DNA from 4 places in the Kitasatospora sp. NPDC087861 genome. Region 3 is predicted to be linked to each of the others. Evidence: riboswitches for the same ligand, from Rfam matches in the RefSeq annotation. Region 3 holds a riboswitch; each other region holds the start of a gene.

Region 1 (7,089 bases), on a different contig from region 3:
CACTCGGTCCAGGCGGGCCGACGGTGCAGGCCGCCCGCGTGATGGTGTTGTCGTCGAGCGTGACGGCGCCGTTGCGCGCCAGGGCGCGACCTTCGATCACCGAGGCGTGGTTCACACTGATGGACGTGAGGGCCAGGATGTTGCCCTTGAAGAAGGAGTTGACGTCGATGGTGGCGGAGCTACCCACCTGCCAGAACACATTGCAGGGCTGTGCTCCGTTGACCAGGCTGACGACGCTCGACGGAGCCGTGATCAAGGTGGAGCCGATCTGGAAGATGAAGACGGCGTTCGGGTCGCCCATGGCGTCGAGCGTGACGGTCCCGGTGAGGTTCAGCGACGAGCTCGCCTTGTAGACGCCGGGCGTCAGCGTCAGTCCGCCGATGTCGCCGGGAGAGGTCAGGATGGCCGTGGGGGCCCGACCGGCGGCGTCGTTGTAGGCGATGACCAGGTCGGACTGGGCCTGCCCAGCCTGCGCGTCGTTGACGTGCTGGACCCCGTTCACGGCTCCGGGCGGAAAGCCCGTGACGCTGGTGCCCGGGAAGAGCCCCAGGTCGCCGTTGATGGTGCTGGAGCCGGTGTTGGTGACGGTTGAGCCCGCCAGGACCGCATAGCTGGTGTCGGTCCCCAGCCCCACTGGTGCCGCTGCGGCATGCGCGGGACTCGTGACCAGACCGGCCGACGCAAGCAACGTCAATCCGGACAGCAGGACGGACGCCCCCGCGAGTCGAGAGCGTTTACGCCCTCGTCCTGGTGGGGCGGACAACATGGCATCGACTGCCATAGGACAAAGACCTTTCTTGTCGCCACTGAACTCCGTCACCCGAAGAGGGGATTCAGAGCACCGCTGGTGAGTTCCCGGTCCGGCAACACGCCCTCGCACTCGCGCCGGAGGGGCCACGAAAAGCGACTGCCAGCCAGGCGAAGTGATGGAGAGTCACCGACTTGCTACACCGTGCTACGACAACATAAAAAGAAGAGCCTGGTAAAGATGCAACGGAGTGACGCACCAGCGCCGATCGCGGAATTTCCCCCGCTCCAGCATGTCGTTCGCCTGCATGCCGAATGCCGGGTTCCCTCCGCGTCCGCCGTCCGCCGCCGGCTGCCCAGGCCGTCACCGGCGCCACAGCAGTAACGTTTTTCCTCTTGGCCACGTCCCGGCGGCGCTGCGCCGGACACCCCTTCCGGGATCCCAGCCCATCGCCCTCGGCACCTGCCGCCAGTCGGCGAGCGGGAGGTGGACCCGACCTCCTGGGCCTTGAACTCCTCGGACATGGCCCGCATGCCGGCCACGGCCTCGGCATCGAACTCGGTGGCCACCACGGTGGAGCCGTCGCCGCGCTCGTCGCGGATCTTCTGACTGATCTTCATCAAGCGGCATCGGCTGATCCGCTGCCTGCCTGATCTATTGAGAGAGCCCGCACATGGCGGCACGCGAAGAGTTGATCAAGACACTCCGGGGGACTCCGGCCGAAAGCTGTCCGATCCACGGCGTGATGACCGACAACGACGACCGGCTCTACCGGCGCCCTGATCAAGGGACTCGTCGGTGTGGCGATGTCCCGGCACACGTCCTCATCCCGCTCGAAGACCGGAAGATCAGTGGCCGGTCGGTGAACGGCCCCAGCACCCCATGGCCGGGCACCTGAGCTGACAACGTACGGGCGGCCGTTCCAGGGCATCAATCCCCGGAACGGCCGCCCGTACGGTTTGCGGTGTCAGTCGGCGAGCGGGAGGTACACCCGGTTGCCGTGCTCCGCGAACTCCTCTGACTTGGCCTGCATGCCGGCCACGGCCTCCGCGTCGTACCCAGTGTCCACGGCGGTGGAGCCGTCGCCGTGCTCGTCGCGGATCTTCTGACTGATCTTCATCGACGACCACTTCAGTCCGGAACCAGCACATCGCGTCTGAATGCGCCGACGTGATGCCTTCTGGGCGGCATCGGGGCGCGACTCGGGGACGGCTCGGCGTGCCGTGGCAGGGTCAGCGCCGCGGGTAGACGAGGACGGGGCCGATGCCGGTGTCGGTGCCGAAGACCGCGGCGTCCGCACCGATCAGGTCCGGGACGAGTGTCCCGGCCGGGAGCGCGGATGCCTGGCCGGTGGCCAGGACGACCGAGGTCGGTGTATCGCTCAGGCCGCCGGTGTTCTGGTCGGGTGTGTTGGCGTTGCCGTACGCCGTTCCGTCCTTGTCCACCGCGGTCAGTTGAACGGGGTTGCGGGCGCCGGTCGCCTCGAAGCAGTAGCCCTTCTTCGCCTGCAGGTCGAAGACCGCGAAGCCGGCGATCAGGTAGCGGCCGTCGGACGACAGTCGGGGCGTGGCCTTCTTCCCCGTGCACTCGACCGTGGCGAGCACTTGGCCGGTCCCGCCGTCGTGCACGGCCCAGACGGACCTGTCGTTGTCGTGCCCGGTGGGCGGCCACGCGGCCACGACATGGCCATCGGGTGATCCGTAGGCCGTCACTGTGCTGGAGCCCACGATGGCGCTCGCCCCTGCGGGTACCACGTCGCCGCTGAACCAGCCGCCGAGCGCCCAGAAGGCGCCCCGGCCCTGAACCAGCGGGCCGGCCGGGGTCAGCGCTGTGACGCCCGTACTGGTGTTGCAGGAGCCGAAGTCCAGCTCGCAGGGCTTGGGGGCGTTCAGGGCGGCGTTGTTCCGGTCGTACGTGGTGACCTGGCCCGAGAGCACGTCCACCACGGCCGTGGACCGGCCCAGTTGCACCGCGGTGAGGCCGCCGTCGCGCTGAACGCCGTAACCGGTGGCCTGGTCCGGGACCGTGGTCTCCTTGACCGGCGCCGCCTCACCGCTGGACGCCGTGTCGTACGCGGCAAGCCGGGTGACGCCGCTCGCCCGGTTCACGCCGTCCCCGCCTTCGCTACCCGTGACCGCGAGGACCGCGTATTCCTTACCGGCCTTGTGTGTGACGAACACCATGGCGTCGGCGTCCAGGCTGTCGCGCGTGGGATTCGCGACCGGCTTGCTCCGCCAGCGGATCGCGCCGGTCTTCGCGTCGTAGGCGAGGACGCTCACGGTCTTCTCGTCCTCGGAGATCGAACGGAACAGGATCAGTCCCGCGTCGGATGCGACAGCCGGACCACGCAGGTTCCCGTCCTTGCCCGCCTCGACCTCCCATCCCCTTGTACTGTCGAACGCCGCCGGAATCGGTTTGGCCGGCGCGGCAGACCGGGACGGCACGGCAGACTGGGACGGCACGGCAGCCGAGGTCTGCGTCCGGGACTCCTTGGGATCACCTGGACCCGACGAACCTCCACACGCGGTGAGTGAGAGTGCCGCGAGCGTCACGAACGCTCCCGCCTTCGCCACTGACCTGACCATGCGATTCCCCCAAAACCAGCTCTGCGCAGCCACTATGACGGTACGACAGGTTTCCCATTTCCAGCACGGAGAACCGTCCCACCATGGCAGCACCCGGCCGCCCGCCTCGTCCACGGGATTTCGGGTGCCCGGAGGCAGCCCCGGAGACAGCAGAGCGCCGCCCCGAGGTGATCGGGGCGGCGCTCAGCTGTCCTGGGTCAGTCGGCCATCGGCAGGTAGACCTTGTTCCCCTGGGCCTTGAACTCCTCGGACATGGCCTTCATGCCCTCGACGGCCGCCTCGTCGTACTCCGGCGAGGCCTGACCCTGGCCGAATTGCTCGTTGATGCTTTTGCTGATCTTCATCGAGCAGAACTTCGGGCCGCACATGGAGCAGAAGTGGGCCGTCTTGGCGGGTTCGGCGGGGAGGGTCTCGTCGTGGAAGGCGCGGGCGGTCTCCGGGTCGAGGGCCAGGTTGAACTGGTCCTCCCAGCGGAACTCGAAGCGGGCGTCGGACAGGGCGTCGTCCCAGGCCTGGGCGCCGGGGTGGCCCTTGGCGAGGTCGGCGGCGTGGGCGGCAATCTTGTAGGTGATCACGCCGGTCTTGACGTCGTCGCGGTTGGGCAGGCCCAGGTGCTCCTTGGGCGTGACGTAGCAGAGCATCGCGGTGCCCCACCAGGCGATCATGGCGGCGCCGATGCCCGAGGTGATGTGGTCGTAGCCGGGGGCGACGTCGGTGGTGAGCGGGCCGAGGGTGTAGAACGGCGCCTCGTCGCAGATCTCCTTCTGGAGATCCATGTTCTCCTTGATCTTGTTCATCGGGACGTGGCCCGGGCCCTCGATCATCACCTGGACGTCGCGCTCGCGGGCGATCCGGCCGAGCTCGCCGAGGGTCTGCAGTTCGGCGAACTGCGCCTCGTCGTTGGCGTCCGCGATGGAGCCCGGACGCAGGCCGTCGCCGAGCGAGAAGGTGACGTCGTAGCTCGCGAGGATGTCGCAGAGCTCCTCGAAGTTCGTGTAGAGGAAGTTCTCCTGGTGGTGCGCCAGGCACCAGGCGGCCATGATCGAGCCGCCGCGCGAGACGATGCCGGTCTTGCGGCGGGCGGTCAGCGGGACGTACCGCAGCAGGACGCCGGCGTGGACGGTCATGTAGTCGACGCCCTGCTCGCACTGCTCGACGATGGTGTCCCGGTACACCTCCCAGCTCAGCTCCTCGGCCTTGCCGTCGACCTTCTCCAGGGCCTGGTAGAGCGGCACGGTGCCGATCGGCACGGGGGAGTTGCGCAGGATCCACTCGCGGGTGGTGTGGATGTTGCGGCCGGTGGAGAGGTCCATGACGGTGTCGGCGCCCCAGCGGGTGGCCCAGGTCATCTTCTCCACCTCCTCCTCGATCGAGGAGGTGACGGCGGAGTTGCCGATGTTGGCGTTGATCTTCACCAGGAAGTTGGTGCCGATGACGGCCGGCTCCACCTCGGGGTGGTTCACGTTGACCGGGATGACGGCCCGCCCGCGGGCCACCTCGGCCCGCACGTACTCGGGGGCGAGGCCCTCCCGCAGCGCCACGAACTCCATCTCGGGGGTGACCACGCCCCGCCTGGCGTAGGCGAGTTGGGTGACGGCGACACCACCGCGGCCGCGCAGCGGACGGCGCGGGCGGCCGGGGAACACCGCGTCCAGGTTGCGCAGGTTTCCGCCGCGCGGCGAGGTGTGCTTGATCCCGTCGTCCTCGGGGCGCGCCTCGCGGCCGTCGTACTCCTCGACGTCGCCGCGCTGGCGGATCCAGGCGTCGCGCAGGGCGGGCAGGCCGCGCCGCACGTCGGGCGCGTAGGCCTGGTCGGTGTACGGGCCGGAGGTGTCGTACAGCGGGACGGTCCGGCCGTTGGTGAGCTGCACCTCGCGGTACGGGACCCGCAGGTCGGGCCGGGACCCCTCGCGGTAGGCCTTGCGCCAGGCCGGGGTCGGGTAGCCGGTGCCCGCGCTGGTGACGGCGCTGTTCCGGGCAGACTGCGGCTGTGCTTCGAACGCGGTCATCTGACCTCTACTCCCTACGCCGGCATTACCCGGTCAGGTTCCTGCGGTCGACGCAGCCGTCGGTCCGTCCGTCGACGTCCCGGTCAGCGCCCTCTCAGCCCGGTGCTCCGAGCTCCCGCGTCCACAGGCGGTGTTGCCTGCACACGACGCCCAACACGGTAGCGAGCCGATCGCCGCAGGTCCAGAGGGGGTCCACGGAGGGGATCCGGCAGCCGGTGGCAGCACGCCGAAACGCCCGAGGCCCGGCACCCCGTCGCGGGGTGCCGGGCCTCGGGCGTTCCCTCAGCCCTTGGCGGCCTTCTTCACCAGGACCACCACGGCGGCCGCGATACCGACGACCACCAGCACCTTGATCACTATGCTCAGCAGCGCGCCGACGACGCCGAAGACGAATCCCACGATGTTCCAGAGCAGCACCAGGACCAGCACCGGGATGACGATGTTGCGCACCCAGGCGGGCAGCGACTTCCAGAGCTCAGCCATGTCTGTTCCTTCTCTCCCCGTGGGGTCGGCTGCCGTCCGGTGCCGCATCCCGCTTGCTTCGGTACTTCGATCGTACGGTGGCGCCAGTGCCGTAACGAGGCCCGACGGCCCGGAGAGAACCCCTAGATCACCCCGACCCGGGCCCCGGGGAAAGACCCCGCCCGGACCTCCGGGAAGGCCCCCGGGAAATCCCCGGAGCGACCTGCGACCCGGGCCGGCCCCACGCGTCCACGAGATACCGGACTCTCCGGAACTACCCCTGCACCACGGCTACTTGGGGGATCCAGGCACGCACAACCGCTCCGCCACCACCACCGTCACCGACCCTGACCGCCCTTGCCCCTGCCCCGGGCCCACCCGGCCATGAGCTGGTCAGACCGGCCAGCGCTCCCCGCGCCAGGCCGCGTCCCAGAACATCCACTCGTAGCGCGAGGTGGTCGTGAAGTGCTCGACGACCCGGCGCCGCTCGGCCGGGGAGATCTCCTCGCCGAGCCGGTCGGTGAGTGCCAGCACCCGGCGGACGACGGACTGGAAGGCCTCGTCGCCGTAGGTGGCGATCCACTTGGCGTACAGCGGGTCGGGGGAGCCCTGGGCGAGCAGCGCCTCGCCGACCCGGGCGTAGATCCAGTAGCAGGGCAGCACCGCGCCGACGGCCTCGGCGAAGGAGCCGCCGTAGACGGTGGCCAGCAGGTAACTGGTGTAGGCGCGGGTGGTGGGCAGCACCGGCTCGGCGGCGGCCTGTTCGGCGCTGCCGCCGAAGGCGGTCAGGAACTCGGCGTGCATGCCCTGCTCGGCGGCCAGCGCGCCGACCGCGTCGTCGGCGAAGGCCCGCACGTCCTCCTCGCCGGGCGCCTTGGCGGCGCAGACGGCGAGCGCGCGGGCGTAGTCACGCAGGTAGTGCGAGTCCTGGACGACGAAGTGGCGGAAGGCCGCGCGCGGCAGGGTGCCGTCGGTGAGGCCGCCGATGAAGGGGTGGGCGAGGATCTCGGCGTACACCGGCTCGATGGCCGCCCAGAGTTCTTCCGTCAGGCTCTTGCTCATGCCCAGGACCCTAGACGGTCAGGCCCCTGGACGGTCAGGCCCTTCAACGGTCAGGCCCCTGGGCGGTCGTGACCCTGGGCGGTCAGGCCTCCGGCGGGGAGAACACCACCAGCACCCGGAGCTCCTCGGTGATGTGGTGGAAGCGGTGCGGGGTGCCGGCCGGGACGTAGACGACGGTGCCGCGCCCGACGGTGGCGGTCTCGGCGCCGACGGTCAGTTCGGC
Region 2 (7,089 bases), on a different contig from region 3:
GAAGTGACGCGGAGGCGAAGACGGCCCCAACCTGCGGGGCCGTCTTCGGTGTCGCTCGCCCGGTTCCGTGTGCTCGGTTCCGTCCGCGCGGTTCCGTCCGCGCGGTGTCGCTCGCGCGGTTCCGTCCGCGGTGCCGCTCGCTCAGCTCCGCGCCGTCCGGCGGGCCAGCGCGGTGAGCGCCCAGGTGGCCAGGGCCGGCACCAGGAAGGCGAACAGCGAGGCGGACGTCCACTCCTGCGGGGTGAAGTGCAGGGCGTGCTGGACGGAGGTCCAGAAGTCCGTCCACCAGCCGGCCACCGGGGTCGGCGCGATGAACTGGTAGACCGCGAAGCCCAGCACCCACGGCAGCACCATCAGCGGGCGCGACGGCGCGTCGGCGGAGAGGTTCCAGCCGTGCCGGCCGGCGCCGAAGAAGTAGTCCACCGCCAGCACCGCCAGCAGCGGCACGAAGACCGAGCCGATCAGGCCGAGGAAGTTGGTGTAGGTGTCGGTGAACTTGTCGATCTGCAGCGCCAGCACGGTGATCAGCAGCCCGATCCCGCCGGTCAGCACCCGGCGGTCCACCTTCGGCAGCAGGTTCTGCACCGACATCGCCGTCGAGTACACGTTGGCGAAGGACTGGTCGGTCTCGCGCAGCACCAGCACCAGCAGGAACAGCCAGCCGGCCCAGACGCCGAGGAAGGAGTCGAAGATCCGGTTCGGGTCGCCGTCGGACTGCAGCAGGGCCATCAGGCCGAGCACGTAGCACCAGACCTGGGCGATCGTGTAGCCGGAGAAGCTGCCCCAGAACGCCGAGCGCGGGGTGCGCGAGTGCCGGGTGTAGTCGGCGGCGAGCGGGACGAAGGAGATCGACACCGCGATCATCGCGTCGGTGGCGCCCAGGAAGCCGTGCCAGTTGCCGGCGCCCGGGTCGGGCACCCCCTGGCGGCCCAGCTGGACGGTGAAGTACACCATCGCGACGGCGACGGCACCGGCCACGAAGCGGCGCAGCACCGCGATCGAGCCCAGCGGCCAGATGGTCAGTGCGGTGGTCAGCGCGCCCGCCAGGACCACGAACAGCCAGCGGTAGCCGTCCGTGTGGGCGACGGTCTGCGCGCCCGCCGCGATCGTCAGCAGCTCGAACACGCCCCAGCCGACGCACTGGACGATGTTCAGCACCGTCGGGACGTACGACAGCCGGGTGCCGAACAGCCCGCGCAGGTTCGCCATCGCGGGCGCGCCGGTGCGGGCCCCGATCAGCGCGGCCACGCCGAGCATCGCGGTGCCGACCACGGTGCCGGCCACGATCGCGGTCACCGCGGCGGCCAGCGACAGCTCGCTGCCCTTGGCGCCGAGCACGGTGGCGGCGGTGGAGAAGCCGATCAGGCTGACGCCCAGGTTCATCCAGAGCGCGAAGTGGTCCCGGAAGCGCAGCGTGCGCGGCGGCTCGGTGTCCAGCACGAGCGGTGCCTCGGTACGCTCCGGGCGGTCCAGGACGGCGGTCGCCGCTCCGGCGGGGGCGCCCGTGGACGGATCGGGGAAACCCTTGGACGCGGACGCGTCCGAAGAAGAGGATGGCGAAGCAGGCGGCATGGCCGATACTCCCTACGCCGGCATTACCCGGACAGGTTCCGGCGGTCTGCGCCCCCTCGACGGTCCGCCCACGATCCCGTGGCGTACGGTCGACCAGCGCACTCTCAGCCTGGAAGGTCCAAGCTCCCGCGTGTCAGTTAGAGCGCCAGGCTAACCGGCACGGGGTTGAACGCCAAGGCCACGGGGTGTGCGGTCCGCATCGCGGGACGTCCGACGGAGGTGGGGGAGTCTCCGGCCGTCGGTGTCGGCCGTCGGCGCTGGTCGTCGGCGTTGACTGTCGGTGCCGGCTAAGGATTCTTATGAGTTCTTCAGAGGGGTCCTTACGGCAATCGAATCGACAGTGCGAAAAACTATGGTCCTTGGTTCTGTCAGCTATGGAGGTCGTCCGTGAGCACCGAGCGCGAGGTTGGGCCCACCGGGCCGCAGGGGGAGCAGCCCTCGGGCGGCCAGGCGGCGGCTGTTCCCGCTTCCGACGGCTCCGCCTCGGGCGGGCACCAGCCGACGATGGCCTTCGGCAGGGTTCCCGAGCCGGGAGCGGCCCCGTCGCAGGCGCCCGCCCCGGCCGAGGCCGAGGCGGCGTCGGCGGACGGCGGGCACCAGCCGACCATGGCGTTCAGCCGGGTCCCCGAGCCCGAGGCGGCGCCGGCCGGCGACGTACCGGCTGAGGGCGTACCGGCTGAGGCTGTTCCGGCCCAGGGCGGGCACCGGCCCACCGTGGCCTTCGGCAAGGTCCCCGCGCCGGAGGCGGTCCCGCAGGCCACCCCCGCCGAGGCACCCGCCGTCCCCGTCGACCCCGCCACCGGCTACATCGACGCGCCGCCGCCAGCCCTGCCGCCCGCCCCGCCGGCCGCGCCCGTGGCGCCCGCCGCGCCCGCCGCCGAGAGCCCGGCCCTGCCGCCGGTCGCCAACCCGTACGCCACCCCGGCCCACGGCGTCCCCGCCGCCGGCGCGCAGGACCCGTACGGCGCCCCGGCCGAGCCCGCACCGCACGACCCGTACGGCACCCCCGCCGCGCACCCCGCGCCCGCGCACCACCCGTTCGGCGCCGGCCAGCCGCTCGGCGGCTGGGGCGCCGCCCACGACGCCGCCGGCGGCGGCCCGGGCTATCCCGGCGGCCCGGCCGGTCCGCTCGGCTACCCGGCCGACTACCCCGGCGGCCCCGGCGGCCCCGGCGGCCCGCGCAAGAAGCGCGGCGGCCTGGTCGCCCTGATCGCCGCCGTCGCGCTGGTCGCCGGTGTGGCCGGCGGTGCGCTCGGCGTGGCCGTCGCGGACCGCAACGACAGCAGCACCAGTGCCGACGACCACCGCAGCACCACCGTCCAGGCCAGCAACACCCAGAAGAACGAGCCCGCCCCCGGCTCGATCGCCGGCATCGCGCAGAAGGCGCTGCCCAGCGTCGTCACCATCAAGGCGCAGGGCAACGGCGAGTCGGGCACCGGCACCGGCTTCGTCTTCGACACCGAGGGCCACATCCTCACCAACAACCACGTGGTCGCGCCGACCCTCAACGGCGGCAAACTGACCGTCAAGTTCGCCGACGGGACGTCCTACAACGCCTCGGTGCTGGGCCACGCCGAGGGCTACGACGTCGCCGTGGTCAAGATCGACAACCCGCCGAAGAGCAAGCTGGCCCCGCTTCCGCTGGCCGACTCCGACAAGGTCAACGTCGGCGACGCCACCGTCGCGATCGGCGCGCCGTACGGCCTGGAGTCCACCGTCACCAGCGGCATCGTCAGCGCCAAGGACCGTCCGGTTGCCTCCGGCGACGACACCGGTGGCCAGTCCTCGTACATGAACGCCCTGCAGACCGACGCCTCGATCAACCCCGGCAACTCCGGCGGCCCGCTGCTCGACTCCGGCGGCGCGGTGATCGGCATCAACTCGGCGATCCAGTCCAACGCCTCCGCCAACGGCCGGGCCGGCAGCATCGGCCTCGGCTTCGCCATCCCGATCAACCAGGCCAAGTGGGTCGCCGACACCCTGATCAAGACCGGCAAGCCGGTCTACGCCAAGCTCGACGTGCTGCGCAACGACGACTACAAGGGCGATGGCGCGCAGATCCAGACCCGCGACATCCAGGGCCAGCCGGCCGTCACCCCCGGCGGCGCCGCCGACAAGGCCGGCCTCAAGCCGGGCGACGTCATCACCAAGCTCGGCGGTGTGCCGATCGACAACGGCCCCGCCCTGGTCAGCCGGATCTGGACGCACAAGCCCGGCGAGATCGTCGACGTCGAGTACACCCGCAACGGTCAGCAGTTCACCACCAAGGTCACCCTCGGCCAGCGGGACGGCGACAACGGCTGATCCCCACCCGCGCGAAACGGTGTGCACCGAACCCCGCCGAACCCGTTAGGCTGGCCCCCGCCTGGAGAGCTGCCCGAGCGGCCTAAGGGAACAGTCTTGAAAACTGTCGTGGCGTGACCCGTCACCGTGGGTTCGAATCCCACGCTCTCCGCTGGTAGGGGAACCACCTGCTCAGGGCGGGTGCCGACATCGAGTCGGTACCCGCCCTCGGTGTTTGCGGCGGGCGGGGTTGACCCTGACACGGCGGCAGGGGGTGGAGTGGGGGCACCATGTTGAACATCGGAGACTTCGCCAGCCACGGCCGGGTGTCGGTGCGGATGCTGCGCCACTACGACGCGATCGGGCTGCTGCGGCCCGCCCGGGTGGACCCGGTCAGTGGGTACCGCTCCTACGAGGCGGCCCAACTCGCCCGGCTCAACCGGGTGATCGCGCTCAAGGAGCTCGGCTTCACGCTGCACCAGGTGCGGGCCGTGCTGGACGAGCAGGTGGACGCGGCCGAACTGCGCGGGATGCTGCGGCTGCGGCGGGCCCAACTCGCCGAGGCGATCGCGGCGGACGAGCAGCGGCTGGCCCGGGTGGAGGCGAGGCTCCGGACGATCGAGAGCGAGGGGACCATGTCCGCACACGATGTCGTGGTGAAGCGGGTGCCGTCCGTCCGGGTGGCCGAACTGACCGGGGTGGCCGCGAGTTACCAGCCCGAGGACATCGGGCCGGTGATCGGCCCGCTGTTCGCGCAGCTGTGCGGGCGGCTGGCCGAGGCCGGGATCGCCGAGACCGGCCCGTCCGTCGCCCGGTACGAGGAGGTGCCGGAGGGCGACGGCACGGTGCTGATCCGGGTGGCCGTCCCGGTCGGGCCGTCGGTGGAGCCGGGTCGGCACGACTTCGAGGTGCTCGACCTGCCGCCGATCGAGCAGGCGGCGACGATCGTGCACCGCGGCTCGATGGACGAGGCGATGGGGAGCTTCCAGGAGCTGGCCCGCTTCATCGACGCGAACGGCTACCGCTCGGTCGGCTACGCCCGGGAGCTCTACCTGGAGTGCCCGGACGACCCGGCGGGGTGGGTCACCGAGTTCCAGGAGCCGGTGGTCCGCCGGTAGTGCTGCCGACGCTGCTCCGCGCGCTCGCCACCGGCCTCGCCGGCCTGGTGGCCCCGGTCGCCCCTGCGCTGCGCCGGGCCTGACCGGGGGTGCCGGGGCCGCCGCCCCGCCCGCCGGGGCCCACTTGCCCGGCCCCCGGCGGGCGGGCAGAGTGCGGTGGAGGCGGCGGGCGGCGAGTGGAGGCGGCGATGAGTGACCTGACGGACCGACTGGCGCAGGGTCTTCCGGCCGGGTCGGTGGTGGTGGATCCGGATGTGACCGAGGCCTACCGTCATGACATGGCCGGGTTCTGCGCGGCCGGTACGCCCGCGGTGGTGGTGTTCCCGGAGACGGTCGAGCAGGTGCAGCACGTGCTGCGCACTGCCACCGGACTGCGGGTGCCGGTGGTGCCGCAGGGTGCGCGGACCGGGCTGTCGGGGGCGGCGAACGCCGTGGACGGCTGCATCGTGCTGTCGACGGTGAAGCTGAACCGGATCCTGGAGCTCGACCCGGTGAACCGGATCGCGGTGGTCGAGCCGGGCGTGGTGAATGCCCAACTCTCCCGTGCTGCCGAGGAATTGGGCCTGTCCTACCCGCCGGACCCGTCCAGCTGGGAGTCCTGCACGATCGGCGGCAACATCGGCACCGGCGCGGGCGGGGTGTGCTGCGTGAAGTACGGCGTCACCAGCGAGTACGTGCTCGGCTTGGACGTGGTGCTGGCGGACGGACGGCTGCTGTCCACCGGCCGCCGGACGGCCAAGGGCGTGGCCGGGTACGACCTGACCCGGCTGCTGGTCGGCTCGGAGGGCACGCTCGGCGTGGTGGTCCGGGCGGTGCTCGCGCTGCGGCCCGCGCCGGCGCCGCAGTTGGCGCTGGCGGCGGAGTTCCCGAGCGCGGACGCGGCCGGTGCGGCCGTCTGCGAGGTGATGGCGCACGGCCTGACCCCGTCGCTGATGGAGCTGATGGACGCGGTCAGCGTGCGGGCGGTCAACGAGCTGGGGCGGATGGGGCTGCCCGAGTCGACCCAGGCGCTGCTGCTGGTGGCCTTCGACGGGCCGGACCGGGAGGCCGAACTGGCGCGGGTGGCTGAGCTCTGCCGGGCCGCCGGGGCGACCGAGGTGGTGCCCGCCGAGGACGAGGCCGAATCGGCGCTGCTGCTGGAGGCCCGGCGGCTGGCGCTGCCCGCGCTGGACCGGCTGGGCACCACGATGATCGACGACGTGGCGGTGCCGCGCTCCCGGCTGGCAGAGATGCTGAACGGTGTGGCCGTGATCGCCGAGCGGCACGCGCTGACCATCGGGGTGGTCAGCCACGCCGGGGACGGCAACACCCATCCGATCGTGATCTTCGACGGCTCGGACGAGGAGCAGGCGGCGCGGGCGCAGCGCTCCTTCGACGAGATCATGGCGCTGGGGCTGGAGCTGGGCGGCACGATCACCGGGGAGCACGGGGTGGGGCTGCTCAAGCGGGACTGGCTGGCGCGCGAGCTGGGGCCGGTGGCGTTGGACCTGCAGCGGCAGTTGAAGGCGGTCTTCGACCCGCTGGGAATTCTGAACCCGGGCAAGATGGTCTGATTTTCATCCGACCGCACGGAGCTTTTCGGGCCCTTTCGTCGACGTTTTAGGTATGACTTTCCGATGGTCTACGCATGGCTGGAAATGTCGACATGGAAGGGCAATCAAACTTTCTGGGGGAGCGCGTCCGTCCGCACTCTGCGCTGGGTGGTGCGCCTGGTGGTTCGTGCAGCGCCGAAGCGCCGCATCCCGAGGAGTGTCCGGACGGTCGCCGTTCGGGCAAAATACCAGCTCATCGGCGGTGGATCGGTGTGCTCTCCGTTTTTGGGTCCGATATGCGCAGCCCTGGTGGATATCACGCAAACGGGCGAAAAATGATCCACGAGCTAGTGCTTTGTCGATTTGTTGCGGAAGTCTGTCTCTCGGCGTCGCAGCCCGCAGGTGTTCGTCTGGCCGGCGAACTCCCGCACACCATGCTCGACATTGCACGATTTACAGCTTTTTGGAGGCTCTGATGGCTCGCATCCACACCCGTCGGGTGGCCGGACTCCTGCTCGCCGCCCCGCTCGCGGCCGGCCTGCTGCTGGCCGGTGCCGGCGCGGCGGCCGCCGACAACGGCGCGG
Region 3 (7,089 bases):
GGTCCACCAGCACCGAGCCGGGCCGCATCCCTGCCACCACCGCCCTGTGCAGCAGTACCGGAGGTATCCGGTCGGGCAGTCCGAGGGTCGTCACCACGACGTCGTGGCATGCGGCGGCCCCGGCGAGCCCCGCCACCCACGCCGGGTGTTCCTGGTCGAGGGTCTCCCACAGCTCCCGGTCGTCCGCCACCGGGTGGAGGCCGGGAAGATCCAGCAGCCCTGTTCCCAGGGCGGTGACCGCCCCGCGCTCGCGGTGGCGCAGTTCGACCACGCTGACCTGCGCGCCCAGGCGGCGGGCGGTGTCGATCGCCTGCAGGCCCGGGTGGCCGGCACCGACCACCAGCACCCGGACCGGGTCGAACAGGCCGTCCGCCGCGCCCCAGGGCGGCAGGCAGCGGTCCAACCGAGTGGCGGCGAGCAGCACCGCCCGGTAACCGGCCACCCTGCTCTGGGAGGCCTCGGCGTCCAGCGGGTAGGCGGCGGGCAGGTCGGGTGCCAGGTCGAGTCCGATCGCCGTCACCCCGCGGTCGGCCCACTGCCGGACCAGGTACGGGATCCGGTGCGGGCGCAGCATCGCGGCCAGGACCTGTCCGGGGCGCAGCTCGCGTGCCGGGTCCACGGACGGCGGGTGGAGGCCGAGCAGCACGTCCGCGTGGTTCAGCAGTTCGGCGCGCCCGGCCACGGCGGCGCCCGCGGCGCGGTAGTCGGCGTCGTGGTGGCCGGCCGGGGCGCCGGCGCCGGGTTCGATCAGGACCGTCGCCCCGAGGCGTCCGACGGCCGGTACCAGCTCGGGCACGAGCGCCACCCGGCGCTCTCCCGGCACGGTCTCGCGGAGCACTCCCACCGTCGTGGTCGTCATCGCTGCCTCCGAAGTCGGCCCGAACGACCAGTATGTCCCGTTTGCCCGCCGACTTCGCTCGGTCGGATACTCGTGCGCGGGGCCACTCACGCGCGGGGCGCCGCACGGCACGGCGGAGGGAGCCGGTCATGACGTCCAGGGGCTGGCAGTTCTGGGTGGACCGGGGCGGAACCTTCACCGATGTGGCCGCGCTGGCCCCCGACGGCCGTCTGCTGACCCACAAGCTGCTCTCGCACGACCCGGCCCGCTACCGCGACCCCGCCGTGGCGGGGATCCGGGCGCTGCTGCCGCCCGGAGCGCGCATCGAGGCGGTCCGGATGGGCACCACGGTGGCCACCAACGCCCTGTTGGAACGCACCGGCGAGCCGACCGCACTGGTGATCACGCGAGGCTTCGCGGACGCGCTGCGGATCGGCTACCAGGACCGGCCGCAGATCTTCGCCCGCGAGATCGTCCTGCCCGAGCCGCTGTACGCCCGGGTGGTCGAGGTGGACGAGCGGGTCACCGCCGACGGCACGGTGCTGCGCCCGCCCGACCTCGACCGGCTCGCCGAGGACCTGCGCGGCTGCCTGCGCGACGGCATCCGGTCCGTCGCCGTGGTCTGCCTGCACAGCTACCTGCACCCCGCGCACGAGCAGGCGATCGGCCGCTTGGCCGCGCAACTCGGCTTCGCCCAGGTGTCGTTGTCCAGTGAGGCCAGCCCGCTGATGAAGCTGGTGCCGCGCGGGGACACCGCCGTGGTGGACGCCTACCTCTCCCCCGGCCTGCGGCGCTACGTCCGGCAGGTGGCCGAAGAACTGGCCGATGTCCGCCTGATGTTCATGCAGTCCAACGGCGGCCTGGCCGAGGCCGGGCACTTCCGGGGCAAGGACGCCATCCTCTCCGGCCCGGCCGGCGGCATCGTCGGCATGGTGCGGATGTCCCGACTGGCGGGCTACGAAAGGGTGATCGGATTCGACATGGGCGGCACGTCGACGGACGTCTCGCACTTCGCGGGCGAGTACGAGCGAGTGGTGACCACCCAGGTCGCCGGGGTGCGACTGCGGGCGCCGATGCTCGCCATCCACACCGTCGCGGCGGGCGGCGGATCGGTGCTGCGCTTCGACGGCGGGCGCCTCCAGGTCGGACCGGACTCGGCCGGGGCCGATCCCGGGCCCGCCTGCTACCGGCGCGGCGGGCCGCTCACCGTCACCGACGCCAACCTGCTGCTCGGCCGGATCCAGGCCGAGCACTTCCCACGCGTCTTCGGCCCGAACGGCGACCAGCCCCTCGACGTCGAACCGGCCGGACGTCAGTTCTCGGAACTGGCCGAGGGCATCGGGGGATTGTCACGGGAGGAGGTCGCCGAGGGCTTCCTGCGGATCGCGGTCGGCAACATCGCCAACGCCATCAAACGGATCTCCGTCCAGCAGGGCCACGACGTCACCCGTTACGCGCTGACCACCTTCGGCGGCGCGGGCGGCCAGCACGCCTGCGCGGTGGCGGAGGCGCTGGGCATCCGCACCGTGCTGGTCCCGCCGATGGCCGGGGTGCTCTCCGCCCTCGGGATCGGCCTGGCCGATACCACCGTCCTGCGTGAGCACGCCGTGGAACGGCCCTTGGCCGCCGAGGAGATGACCGCCCTCCGGGCACGCGCCGACGAGCTTGCGGCGGCCGCCACCGCCGAGCTGCTCGACCAGGGCACCCCGCCGGATCGGATCCGGCTGACATACCGGGCCCGGCTGCGCTACCAGGGCACCGACACCACCCTCACCATCCAGCTGGGCGAAGTCTCCGCGATGGCCGCCGAGTTCGAGGACCGACACCGGGCCACCTACTCCTTCCTCATGGACCGCCCGATCGTCGTCGAGGCCGTCGCCGTCGAAGGCACCGGCCTCTCCGAGCAGCCCGAACTCGACGCCCTCTCCCCCGTGCCCACGTCCACGGCCAAGCCCGTCGCCGTCCGCCTCTACGCCGGCGGGAGGTGGCGCCGCGTCCCGCTGTTGGAGCGCGAGTCGATGCGGCCGGAGTCCGTCGTGACCGGCCCGGCCGTGATCGCCGAGGTCAACGCCACTACCGTGGTGGACGACGGCTGGCGGGCGACCGTGGCGCCGGCCGGGCACCTGCTGGTCGAGCTGGTCGGGGGCCACACCGAGGAGACCCTGCCGACCGCCGCCGACCCCGTCCTGCTGGAGGTCTTCAACAACCTCTTCATGGCCATCGCCCAACAGATGGGCGCCCGACTGGAGTCCACCGCCCAGTCGGTCAACATCAAGGAGCGGCTGGACTTCTCCTGCGCCCTCTTCGACCCGGACGGCAACCTGGTCGCCAACGCCCCGCACATCCCGGTCCACCTCGGTTCGATGGGCACCACCGTCAAGGAGGTGATCCGTCGTCGGGGCCCGCGGCTGCGCCCCGGCGACACCTACGCCGTCAACGATCCGTACCACGGCGGCACCCATCTGCCCGACATCACCGTGGTGACCCCGGTCTTCGACCCGTCCGGCCGCGAGCCGCTGTTCTACGTCGCCTCCCGGGGCCACCATGCCGAGATCGGTGGCATCACCCCGGGCTCGATGCCCGCCACCAGCCGCGAGATCCACGAGGAGGGCGTGCTGTTCGACACCTGGCCGCTGGTGGTGGAAGGGCGGCTGCGCGAGGCGGAGACCGTACGGCTGCTCACCGAGGCGCCCCACCCGTCCCGCGACCCGGACACCAACCTCGCCGACCTGCGGGCTCAGATCGCCGCCAACCGCAAGGGCGTGGAGGAGGTGAACGCGATGATCGACCACTTCGGCCTCGACGTCGTCCAGGCCTACATGCGGCACGTCCAGGACAACGCCGAGCAGGCCGTGCGCCGAGCCATCGACGGCCTGACCGACGGCGCCTACCGCTACGAGACCGACTCCGGCGCCGTGATCGCCGTCTCGGTGCGCGTGGACCGCCAGGCCCGCAGCGCGACCATCGACTTCACCGGCACCTCGCCCCAGCTCGACAGCAACCTCAACGCACCGTCCGCCGTGGTCACCGCCGCCGTGCTGTACGTCTTCCGCACCTTGGTCGCCGAGGACATCCCGCTCAACGACGGCTGCCTGCGCCCGCTGCGGATCGTCGTGCCGCCCGGCTCGATGCTCGCCCCTGCCTACCCCGCCGCCGTCGCCGCCGGCAACGTCGAAACCTCCCAGGCCATCACGGGTGCCCTCTACGCCGCGCTCGGCGTCCAGGCCGAAGGGTCCGGCACGATGAACAACCTCAGCTTCGGCAACGCGCACCACCAGTACTACGAGACCATCGCCTCCGGCTCCGGCGCCGGCCCGGGCTTCCACGGCGCCGATGTCGTCCAGACCCACATGACCAACTCCCGCCTCACCGACCCCGAAGTCCTGGAGTGGCGCCTGCCCGTCCTCGTCGAGGAGTTCGCCGTCCGCCCCGGTAGCGGCGGAAAGGGCCGCTGGCACGGCGGCAACGGAGCAGTGCGCCGATTGCGCTTCCGCGAGCCCATGACGGTCAGTATCCTCTCCTGCCACCGCCGTGTGCCCCCGTACGGGCTGGCAGGCGGCTCCCCGGGTTCTCTCGGGGTCAACCGGATCCTGCACGCCGACGGCAGCACCGAGGTCCTGCCCGGCTGCGGCGTCGCCGACCTGACGGCCGGCGACGCGCTGGAGATCCGCACGCCCGGTGGGGGTGGATACGGCAGCTGACGGCCGCAGTGCCCGGTGGCCGGGCGCGGGTTCCTTCCCACCTCGCCGCCGTTATACGTTTAACCTCGCCAGTTGGCTCACCCCTGAGGAGTTACGTCATGGCCGATGACATCCGCACCCACCTGCTCGAGGCCATCGGGCTCGCGGCCGGCGCGCGCGAGCACGGCAACCACCCCTTCGGCGCGCTGCTGACCGGCCCGGACGGCAGCGTCCTGCTCACGGCCGAGAACACCGTGCTGACGGACCACGACGTCACCGGCCACGCGGAGATCAATCTGGTACGACTGGCCTCGCGCACCCTGGCCCCGGCCCAACTCGCCGGAGCCACCCTGTACACCAGCACCGAGCCGTGCGCGATGTGCGCCGGGGCGATCTACTGGAGCGGCATCCGGCGGGTCGTCTACGCCCTCGCCGCCACCGAACTGAACGACCTCGCGGGCGCGGACCCGGACGAGCCGCTGCTCGACCTGCCGTGCCGCCAGGTCTTCGCGGCCGGCGGCGGCACCGTCGAGGTGTCGGGCCCGCACCTGTACGACGAGGCAGCCGCCGTGCACGCGGGGTACTGGGAAATCACCGGCTGAAACCGTACGACGGCCTGTGGTCTGGGCGTTCACGGCGCGGACGGGCAGACGGTGCGGGCATCGCGACTATGCGAAGGTGCCCCGGCGCACCGCGTAGGCGACGGCGCCGACCGCCAGGACGGCCCGGTGCGGCACCTGGAACCGGGGGTGAATGGCCGCCGGCGCGTGCGGCAGGTGGCGGTCGCGGGCCATCGCGAGCGTCGTCCGGGAGACGCCGAGGATCAAGGCCACGAACTCGCTCGCGTACTGGACTGCGTGACAAGGCGGCTGGCCATCTACGCGGTCGAAGGAGCCGACACCGCCCGGTGCTCCTGAGGACACCTCAGGCACCGGCTCCTGGTCCGAAAGCGGGTCTTTCGCATGTCCGGGCACCGTCCAGGAAGCGGACAGCTCTCGTGCCGGAGCAGACGGCAAAGCGCCCCGCACGTGGATCCGTGCAGGGCGCCCGCTCGTTCACTGAAGGTCAGGCGGGGCGGATGTGCTCCGCCTGCGGGCCCTTCTGACCCTGCACGACATCGAAGGTCACCTTCTGACCCTCCTGGAGTTCACGGAAGCCCTGGGCGTCGATGTTCGAGTAGTGGGCGAACACGTCGGCCCCGCCGCCATCCTGCTCGATGAAGCCGAAGCCCTTCTCGGCGTTGAACCACTTCACAGTTCCGGTAGCCATGCGTTTCTCCTTCAAGGGAAACTGATCGGTCCCACAAGTGCGGGCCCGGAGGTGATCGCCCTGGTCCGGAGAGGCGCTGAACAGCAAGAGCGCCCACGGCATGTCACCGCGGGCGAGAACTTCGGAACCACGACTGCTTGATAAGAACGTTACTCCGCAGGGATTCACACGGCCAGCGAAACCGAGAAGGACACGCAGCGGACAAAAACCTGCAAGGTGGGCTCCCTTCGCCGGCATTGTCCGGATCAGGTGTTGGAGGTCGCCTTCCGGTCCCACAGACCTTCCGGCCTCTCAGCCCGACCGTCGACAAACAGCCTCGCGCGGAGCCTCCGCCCATCACCCGAGGCCCATCCGGTCGAACTCCCTCGCTCGCCCTGCAGGCCACTACCCACCATACTCCCGTCACTCCCGTCCCTGCCCGACACCAGGGCCGACCTGATCAGGGCCCATCATCGGCGGCGGTGTGGGCCCATCGGACCACGCCAGGACGACTCCGCACGACCGAGGATGAAAGCACCCCGGCCGACTTCCCGAGCACGACGAGGAGGCGGAGAGCATGCGCACACACTCAGGCTGCGGCAATCCGGTACGCCGGACCTCCGATCGCGTCCAGTGGTGGCTTTCCCACATCCTGCTCGCCATCATGGTCGTCGGCCTCCCTGCCGCCGTCGTCAGCACCGGCCTGTTGACCTACCACGCCCAGCTGAACACCGCGCAGGCGCAACACGCGCCCCGACACCCCGTGACCGCACCCACGGACGACCTCGTCGAAGTCCTGGACCGCGCGACCGCCGAGCCGCCGATCCTCGTGCTGGACGACAGCCGGCTGGTCGGCCTGGTCACCGCCGAGGAGCTCACCAGGATCGCCCGCACCCGACTTCCCCCCGCCACGCACGGAGCGTGAACCTTCGCCTCGTCCCGAACGATGGCAGGCCCTGCGGCCGCCCTCCCGGGACGCCGATAACCGACACCGAGACCCTCAACTCGCGGATCAAGGAGATCCTCGACGGCCTCACCCAGCGCTGGGGCGTCTTCGTCCTGGTGGTCGAGCTGAAGGACATCGAGCTACCTCAGAGCATGCAGCGCGCGATGGCCCGGCAGGCGGAGGCCGAACGCGAGAGGCGCGCCGAGATCATCGCCGCCGAGGGCGAGGCGCTGAGCGCCGGGCGCCTCGCCTTGGCCAGCGCTCGGACGACGGGGGTGCCGATGCCGTCGCGGACCGCGGGTCCGCTGATGCCCAGGGTTCGCGGCGGTACGGGCGTGCCACGGCGACCGGGCCGGAGGATCCTGAATAACAGCGGG
Region 4 (7,089 bases), on a different contig from region 3:
CGCGCAGCCCAGTTCCATCGCCAGGGCGACGTCCGAGGCGGTGCCGGCGCCCGCGTCCAGGATCACCGGGACGCCCGCGCCCTCCACGATCAGCTGGAAGTTGTGCGGGTTGCGGATGCCCAGGCCGGAGCCGATCGGCGAGCCCAGCGGCATGATCGCCGCGCAGCCGACGTCCTCCAGCTTGCGGGCCAGCACCGGGTCGTCGTTGGTGTACGGCAGCACCGTGAAGCCGTCGTCGACCAGGGTCTCGGCGGCGTCCAGCAGCTCGATCGGGTCCGGCAGGAGGGTCCGCTCGTCGGCGATCACCTCCAGCTTCACCCAGTCGGTGCCGAGCGCCTCGCGGGCCAGCCGGGCGGTCAGCACGGCCTCGCCGGCGGTGAAGCAGCCGGCCGTGTTGGGCAGGACCCGGATGCCGTTGCGGGTCAGCACGTCCAGGACGGAGCCCTGGGTGCCGGTGTCGACCCGGCGCATCGCCACGGTGGTCAGCTCGGTGCCGGAGGCCAGCAGCGCCCGTTCCAGGATCTCCAGGCTGGGCGCGCCGCCGGTGCCCATGATCAGTCGGGAGCCGAACGGCGTTCCGGCGATGGTGAGTTGGTCGTCGGCCATGGTCAGCCTCCCTGGACGGCGGTGAGGATCTCGATCCGGTCGCCCGCCGAGAGTTCCGTGTCGGGCCACGAACTGCGGGGCACCACGGTCTCGTTGAGTGCGGCGGCGACACCGCTGTGGGCGGCGCTGAGGCCGGCCACCACCTCCGCGAGGGTGGTCGTGGCGGACACCCGGCGGGGCTCGCCGTTGACGGTCAGTGCGATCTCGGTCATGCGGAGGCCTTCGTGGTGGAGCGGTCGGGGGAGAACCTGGTGGGCGTGAACGGCTTTGCCAGGTCGGGCAGTTCGCCGGTCGCCAGGTACTCGGCGAGCAGGTCGGCGGTCACCGGGGTGAGCAGCACGCCGTTGCGGTAGTGGCCGGTGGCGGCGACCAGTCCGGGCAGCGCGGTCGGGCCCAGCAGTGGGGCGTTGTCCGGCGAGCCGGGCCGCAGCCCCGCCGAGGTCTCCACGAGCGGGAGTTCGGTGATGCCCGGGACCAACTCGTGGGCGTCGCGCAGCAGTTCGTACACCCCGCCGGCGGTGACCGTGGTGTCGTAGCCCTGTTCCTCGGTGGTCGCGCCGATCACCAGCTCGCCGTTCTCCCGGGGCACCAGGTACAGGTGTCGGCCGCGCACCACCGCGCGGACGTTGCGGGACAGGAACGGCCGGTACGCCTCGGGGATCCGCAGCCGCAGGATCTGTCCCTTCACCGGGCGGATCGCCGGCAGCACGCCCTCGGGCAGCCCGGGCAACCGGTGGCTGTGCGGGCCGGCCGCGAGCACCACCTGCTCGGCGGTCAGGGTCTCCTGCGGGCCGAGGCGGGCGCCGACCGCGCGGCCGTTCTCGACCAGCAGCCCGACGGCCTCGGCGCGGTGGATCACGACCCCGGCGCGTTCGCAGGCGGCCAGCAGGGCGGTCAGCAGGCGGCGGGGATCCACCTGGTGGTCGTCCGCGGCGTGCAGGCCGCCACGCACGCCGGGGGCGAGCATCGGCTCCAGCTTGCGGGCCTCCCGGCCGGTCAGCCAGGCCGAGTCCAGGCCGAGCCGCTGGTGGAAGGCGTGCAGTTCGCGCAGTTCCTCGCGGTCGTCGGAGTCCAGCGCGACCGCGATCGTGCCGCACCGGCGGTACCCGGTGTCCAGGCCGCCGCTCGCCTCGGTGAGCTCGGCGGCGAAGTCCCCGTACCGCCGGTTGGAGGCCATCCCGAGGCGCAGCAGCGGCTCCTCGCCGTACTGCAGCTCGGTGACCGGGGCGAGCATCCCGGCCGCGACCCCGGCCGCCCCGCCGCCGGGGGAGGGGTCGACCACCAGGATCCTCTTCAGTCCGAGCTGCGCGGCGCGCCAGGCGACGGCGAGGCCGATGATGCCCCCGCCGATCACCAGCACGTCGGCACGGGTGCTTTCGGGCAAGCGTGACAAAGCTGCTCTTCTCCCTTCGCCGGTATGACCCGGATCAGGTTCGGACGGTCGCGGGCCGTGCCAGCCCGCCTCTCAGCCCGGTACGCCGGGCTCCCGTGATGGTGTCCCCACCATAACGCCGGGGTCGGCCCGGCCGAAGGCCCGTACGAAGGGTGGACGGGCCGGTGGGGCGCCCGGGGCCGCTGAGTACAGTGACGGGCGTGGCAGAGCTGAGCGGAACGGATCGGGTGGTCGTCGTCGGGGCCGGGCTGGCCGGGGCGCAGTGCGCCCTGAAGCTGCGGCAGGGTGGCTGGCCGGGGCGGATCACGCTGGTCGGCGAGGAGCCGCACGCGCCGTACGACCGGCCGCCGCTGTCCAAGGACGTGCTGCTCGGCAAGGCCGACGCCACCACCCTGGACATCGACTACCCGCACCTCGGCATCGAGGTGCTCACCGGCCGCCGCGCCACCGGCCTCACCCCCGGCGTGCTGCACACCGACGACGGCGACCTCCCGTACGGCGCGCTGGTGATCGCCACCGGCGCCACCCCGCGCGCCCTGCCCGGCGCCGAGCGCGCGCACCTGCTGCACACCCTGGACGACGCGCTGGCGCTGCGCGCCCTGCTGCGGCCCGGTCGGCGGCTGGTACTGGTCGGCGCGGGCTGGATCGGCGCCGAGGTGTCCACCGCGGCGCGCGCCGCGGGCTGCGAGGTGACCGTGGTCGAGGCGGGCCCCGCGCCCGTCCCCGGCGCGCTGCCGACCGAGGTCGGCTCGGCGATGGCCGCCTGGTACGCCGAGGCCGGCGTCGACCTGCGCTGCGGGGTCGGCGTGGCCGCCGTCGAGCCCGGCGCGGTGCTGCTGGCGGACGGCTCGCACCTGCCCGCCGACGAGGTGGTGGTCGGCGTCGGCGCCCGGCCCGCGACGGGCTGGCTGGCCGGCTCCGGCGTCGAACTGGACGAGACCGGCGCGGTCCTGGTGGACGAGCGGCTGCGGACGGGCCTGCCCGGCGTCTTCGCGGCCGGCGACTGCGTCAGCTACCCGTCCGCCCGCGCCGGGGCCCGGCTGGCCGTCCAGCACTGGGACCACGCGCTGCAGTCCGGCGAGGCCGCGGCCGCCGCCGTGCTCGGCGCGGACGCGCCGCCGTACGACCCGGTGCCGTACTTCTGGTCGGAGCAGTTCGGGCGGATGGTCCAGTACGCCGGGCGGCACGCCGAGGGCGACGAACTGCTGTGGCGCGGCGGCCCGCAGGACGCCTCCTGGACGGTGCTCTGGCTGCGCGACGGGGTGCCGAGCGCGCTGCTGGCCGTCGACCGGCCGCGCGACCTCACCCAGGGCCGCCGGCTGATCGAGCGCGGCACCGCGCTGGACCCGGCCCGGGCGGCCGATCCGGCGGTGCCGCTGAAGTCGGCCACTGCTTGACGGGGCCCTGACGGGGCCCTGACGGGGCCCTGACGGCGCCCTGGCGGGGCCTCTGGTGCGCGGCGGGCCCCCGAGGTGGCAGTCTGGTGGCGTGAGTGAGATCGAAAGCAAGATTGAAGCCCTGGTCCCCGAGTGGATGTACCTGCCCGACATCTCGGAGCAGTGGGGCGTCCGCGTCACCGAGGTCCGCGACCTGGTGCGCAGCGGCGGCCTGATCGCCGTCCGGCGGGGCCCGAACAAGTCGCTGCAGGTGCCCGCGGCGTTCATCGACGGTCCCGGGCTGGTCAAGCACCTGTCCGGCACCCTGACCGTCCTGCGTGACTGCGGGTACAGCGACGTCGAGATCCTGGAGTGGCTGTTCACCGAGGACCCGTCGCTGCCCGGCAGCCCGATCCAGGCGCTGCGCGAGAACCGCGGCACCGAGGTCAAGCGCCGCGCCCAGGCGATGCTGATCTGATGGCGGCGGACTCTCCGCGCGCCCGGCTGGCCGACGCCCGGCTGTACCTGTGCACCGACGCCCGCCGCGAGCAGGGCGACCTCGCCGAGTTCCTGGACGCGGCGCTGGCCGGCGGGGTGGACATCGTCCAGCTCCGCGACAAGGGGCTGGAGGCCAAGCAGGAGCTGGCGGCCCTGGAGGTCTTCGCAGACGCCTGCCGCCGCCACGGCAGGCTGCTGGCCGTCAACGACCGCGCCGACGTCGCGCACGCGGCCCGGCCGGACGTGCTGCACCTCGGGCAGGACGACCTGCCGGTGCCGGCCGCCCGGGCGATCCTGGGCGACGAGGTGCTGATCGGGCGGTCCTGCCACGCCGAGTCCGAGGTGGACGCGGCGGTCGCCGAGCCCGGCGTGGACTACTTCTGCACCGGCCCGGTCTGGCCGACCCCGACCAAGCCGGGCCGCCCGGCGCCGGGCCTCGGCCTGGTCTCGTACGCGGCGAAGCAGAGAACCGACCGGCCGTGGTTCGCCATCGGCGGCATCGACCTCGGCAACCTCGACGAGGTGCTGGCCGCAGGAGCCCGCCGGATCGTCGTGGTCCGCGCCATCACCGCCGCCGACGACCCGCGGGCCGCCGCCGCCGAACTGTCCCGGCGGGTGCGTTCGGCCTGACCCCCGGCGCGCGGGCCGCCGCCGTCCCCGGTACTGGCGGACTTCTCAGTACTTGCGGACGGTGGCGGCCTCGGCCAGCGCCAGCAGCACCGCGCGGGCGCGCCCGTCGACGAGCGGCGCCGCCTCCAGTGCGGCCAGCGACTGCCGCAGCAGCTCGTCGATCCGGCGCTCCACCCGCTCGGGCGCCCCGCTGCGGGCCACCAGGGCGCGCAGCCCGGCGACCTCCTCGGACGCCAGGTCCGGGGCGCCGAGCCGCTCGTCCAGGTACCGGGCGTCGGCGGCCGACAGACCCCGCATCGCGTGCGCCACCAGCAGGGTGCGCTTGCCCTCGCGCAGGTCGTCCCCGGCCGGCTTGCCGGTGACCGCCGGATCCCCGAAGACGCCGAGCAGGTCGTCCCGCAGCTGGAAGGCCTCGCCCAGCGGCAGCCCGAACGCCCCGAACGCCGCCACCAGCTCCGGGCCGGCCCCGGCCAGCAGCGCGCCGACCTGCAGTGGGCGCTCGATCGTGTACTTCGCCGACTTGTAGTGCAGCACCGTCTGCGCCCGCTCCAGCGCGCCCTCGTCCGCCGAGTCGCCGGCCACCGGCTCCAGCACGTCCAGGTACTGGCCGACCATGACCTCGGTGCGCATCAGGTCGAACACCGGCTTGGCGGCCAGCACCGCGGCCGGCTCCAGGCCCGAGCGCAGGAACAGCTCGTCGCACCAGATCAGCAGCAGGTCGCCGAGCAGCACCGCCGCCGAGGCGCCGTACTGCTCGCGGTCGCCGCGCCAGCCGCTGTCCCGGTGCAGCGCCTCGAAGCGGCGGTGGATCGAGGGCAGGCCGCGGCGGGTGTCGCTGCGGTCCATCAGGTCGTCGTGCACCAGGGCGCTCGCCTGGAGCAGCTCCAGCGCGGCCGCCGCGTTCGCGATCCCCTCGCCGTCGGCCGGGCCGCCGGCGCCGCGCCAGCCCCAGTAGCAGAAGGCCGGGCGCAGCCGCTTGCCGCCGTCCAGCAGGAAGTCGCGCAGGGCGTCGGCGGCGGGGGCGAGCTGCGGGGAGATCGTGCCCAGCAGGGCGGACTGGTCGTCCATGAACGCGGCGAGGGCGGCGTTGACGCGCGCGCGGACGTCCTCCACGTCAATGGGGTTGGCCGGCCGGTTGCTGGACGAGGTCACGATGAGGCTCCGCTGGTTCGCTGGGGTGCAGCAAGCGTAGCGGGGCAGCCGGGAACGGATGTGCGAGTTGGAGTGCGGGCCAGGGCGGGCGCCGGCCCTCGTCGGCCCGGGCGCCGGTCGGAAGCGGCCCCGGGTGGTCGAAACCTCGGGTGGAATGTCGAGTGGAATGGCGTCCGCCACTTGTCTCAATCCGTGGTACCGAGTTGTCCGGCTCCTTCGAACGCCCGATAACCTGCCAGCATGGCACTCGGCATCGCTTCCACCAGACCGGATCGCGCACTGACGGTCCGCGAGCTCCTGGCGGCCGGAAAGCGGTCCTTCTCCTTCGAGTTCATGCCCCCGCGCACCGAGGTCGGCGAGCAGAAGCTCTGGGACGCCATCCGCCGGCTCGAACCGCTCGACCCCAACTTCGTCTGCATGACGTACGGCGCCGGCGGCTCCTCGCGCGAGCGCACCGTCAACATGGTCGGCCGGATCGCCACCGAGACCACGCTGACCCCGGTCGCCCACCTGACCGCCGTCGATCACTCGGTCGCCGAGCTGCGCAACATCATCGGCCAGTACGCCGACCAGGGCGTCCGCAACGTCCTCGCGGTCCGGGGCGACCCGCCCGGCGACCCCCTGGGCGAGTGGGTCCGGCACCCGGACGGCGTCACCTACGCGTACGAGCTGGTGGAGCTGATCAAGGGCATCGGTGACTTCTGCGTCGGCGTCGCCGCCTCGCCGAACATGCACCCGCGCTCGACCGACTGGGACGACGACATCCGGCACTTCGTCGGGAAGATCCGGGCGGGCGCCGACTACGCGATCACCCAGATGTTCTTCGAGGTCGACGACTACCTGCGGCTGCGCGACCGGGTCACCGCCGCCGGCTGCGAGACGCCGATCATCCCGGAGATCATGCCGGTCACCAACGCCAAGCAGCTGGAGCGCTTCCCCCAGCTGAGCGGCTCCGCCTTCCCCGCCGACCTGGAGGCCCGCCTGCGGGCCGCCATCGACGACCCGGCGGCGCTGCGCGCCATCGGCATGGAGCACGCCACCGCGATGGCCGAACGCCTGCTCGCCGAAGGCGCGCCGGGCCTGCACTTCATCACGCTCAACCACTCCACGGCGACGCTGGAGATCTACCAGAACCTCGGCCTGCACCAGCGCCACGCCTGACCGGACCCCGCGAGACCGGACGTTCACCGGCCCGTCACCGCCCCGACGGTGACGGGCTCGGTCGTGTGCGCCGGGTCCGCGGCCGGCGGGAACGCGATGCGGTACCCCGGCCGTTGAACCGGTACAGTCGCCGCACACGCGCGGCGAGCGCGGGCACGCGACTGGAGGTAGCGGGCGGATGGGCATCGGGTACCTGCTGCTGTACGTCGCGTTGGCGGTGGTGGCGCTCTGGCTGGTCGCCGAGGTCCTGCTGCAGAACCGGGCCCCGCTGCA

The links. A riboswitch is a leader RNA that binds a small molecule or an ion and turns the genes downstream of it on or off. The one in region 3 is predicted to bind thiamine pyrophosphate.
Region 1: linked by a shared signal. The riboswitch ahead of thiC (phosphomethylpyrimidine synthase ThiC) and the one ahead of ACIOJE_RS22235 (cold-shock protein) in region 3 are both predicted to bind thiamine pyrophosphate.
Region 2: linked by a shared signal. The riboswitch ahead of ACIOJE_RS11400 (cytosine permease) and the one ahead of ACIOJE_RS22235 (cold-shock protein) in region 3 are both predicted to bind thiamine pyrophosphate.
Region 4: linked by a shared signal. The riboswitch ahead of thiO (glycine oxidase ThiO) and the one ahead of ACIOJE_RS22235 (cold-shock protein) in region 3 are both predicted to bind thiamine pyrophosphate.

What each region holds. Positions count from the first base shown of each region.
Region 1 is NZ_JBIUUS010000016.1:15,107-22,195, reverse strand. It holds partial or broken gene ACIOJE_RS22430 (ice-binding family protein) at 98-766, opposite strand; gene ACIOJE_RS22425 (thiamine biosynthesis protein ThiC) at 1,716-1,868, opposite strand; gene ACIOJE_RS22420 (hypothetical protein) at 1,981-3,447, opposite strand; gene thiC (phosphomethylpyrimidine synthase ThiC) at 3,531-5,342, opposite strand; TPP riboswitch at 5,337-5,471, opposite strand; gene ACIOJE_RS22410 (DUF5326 family protein) at 5,625-5,825, opposite strand; gene tenA (thiaminase II) at 6,198-6,866, opposite strand; gene ACIOJE_RS22400 (cupin domain-containing protein) at 6,949-7,089, opposite strand, start outside.
Region 2 is NZ_JBIUUS010000006.1:93,489-100,577, reverse strand. It holds gene ACIOJE_RS11400 (cytosine permease) at 142-1,572, opposite strand; TPP riboswitch at 1,565-1,712, opposite strand; gene ACIOJE_RS11395 (trypsin-like peptidase domain-containing protein) at 1,960-3,876, shown strand; tRNA gene ACIOJE_RS11390 (tRNA-Ser) at 3,940-4,027, shown strand; gene ACIOJE_RS11385 (MerR family transcriptional regulator) at 4,146-4,973, shown strand; gene ACIOJE_RS11380 (FAD-binding oxidoreductase) at 5,162-6,526, shown strand; gene ACIOJE_RS11375 (hypothetical protein) at 6,590-6,844, shown strand; gene ACIOJE_RS11370 (hypothetical protein) at 6,981-7,089, shown strand, end outside.
Region 3 is NZ_JBIUUS010000015.1:189,849-196,937, forward strand. It holds gene ACIOJE_RS22215 (NAD(P) transhydrogenase subunit alpha) at 1-859, opposite strand, end outside; gene ACIOJE_RS22220 (hydantoinase B/oxoprolinase family protein) at 988-4,539, shown strand; gene ACIOJE_RS22225 (nucleoside deaminase) at 4,638-5,120, shown strand; partial or broken gene ACIOJE_RS22230 (amino acid permease) at 5,220-5,351, opposite strand; gene ACIOJE_RS22235 (cold-shock protein) at 5,584-5,787, opposite strand; TPP riboswitch at 5,993-6,115, opposite strand; gene ACIOJE_RS22240 (hypothetical protein) at 6,344-6,691, shown strand; gene ACIOJE_RS22245 (SPFH domain-containing protein) at 6,688-7,089, shown strand, end outside.
Region 4 is NZ_JBIUUS010000014.1:143,123-150,211, reverse strand. It holds gene ACIOJE_RS21105 (thiazole synthase) at 1-606, opposite strand, end outside; gene thiS (sulfur carrier protein ThiS) at 609-818, opposite strand; gene thiO (glycine oxidase ThiO) at 815-1,990, opposite strand; TPP riboswitch at 1,994-2,106, opposite strand; gene ACIOJE_RS21090 (FAD-dependent oxidoreductase) at 2,191-3,396, shown strand; gene ACIOJE_RS21085 (Rv2175c family DNA-binding protein) at 3,488-3,853, shown strand; gene thiE (thiamine phosphate synthase) at 3,853-4,503, shown strand; gene ACIOJE_RS21075 (polyprenyl synthetase family protein) at 4,549-5,655, opposite strand; gene metF (methylenetetrahydrofolate reductase [NAD(P)H]) at 5,896-6,816, shown strand; gene ACIOJE_RS21065 (hypothetical protein) at 6,995-7,089, shown strand, end outside.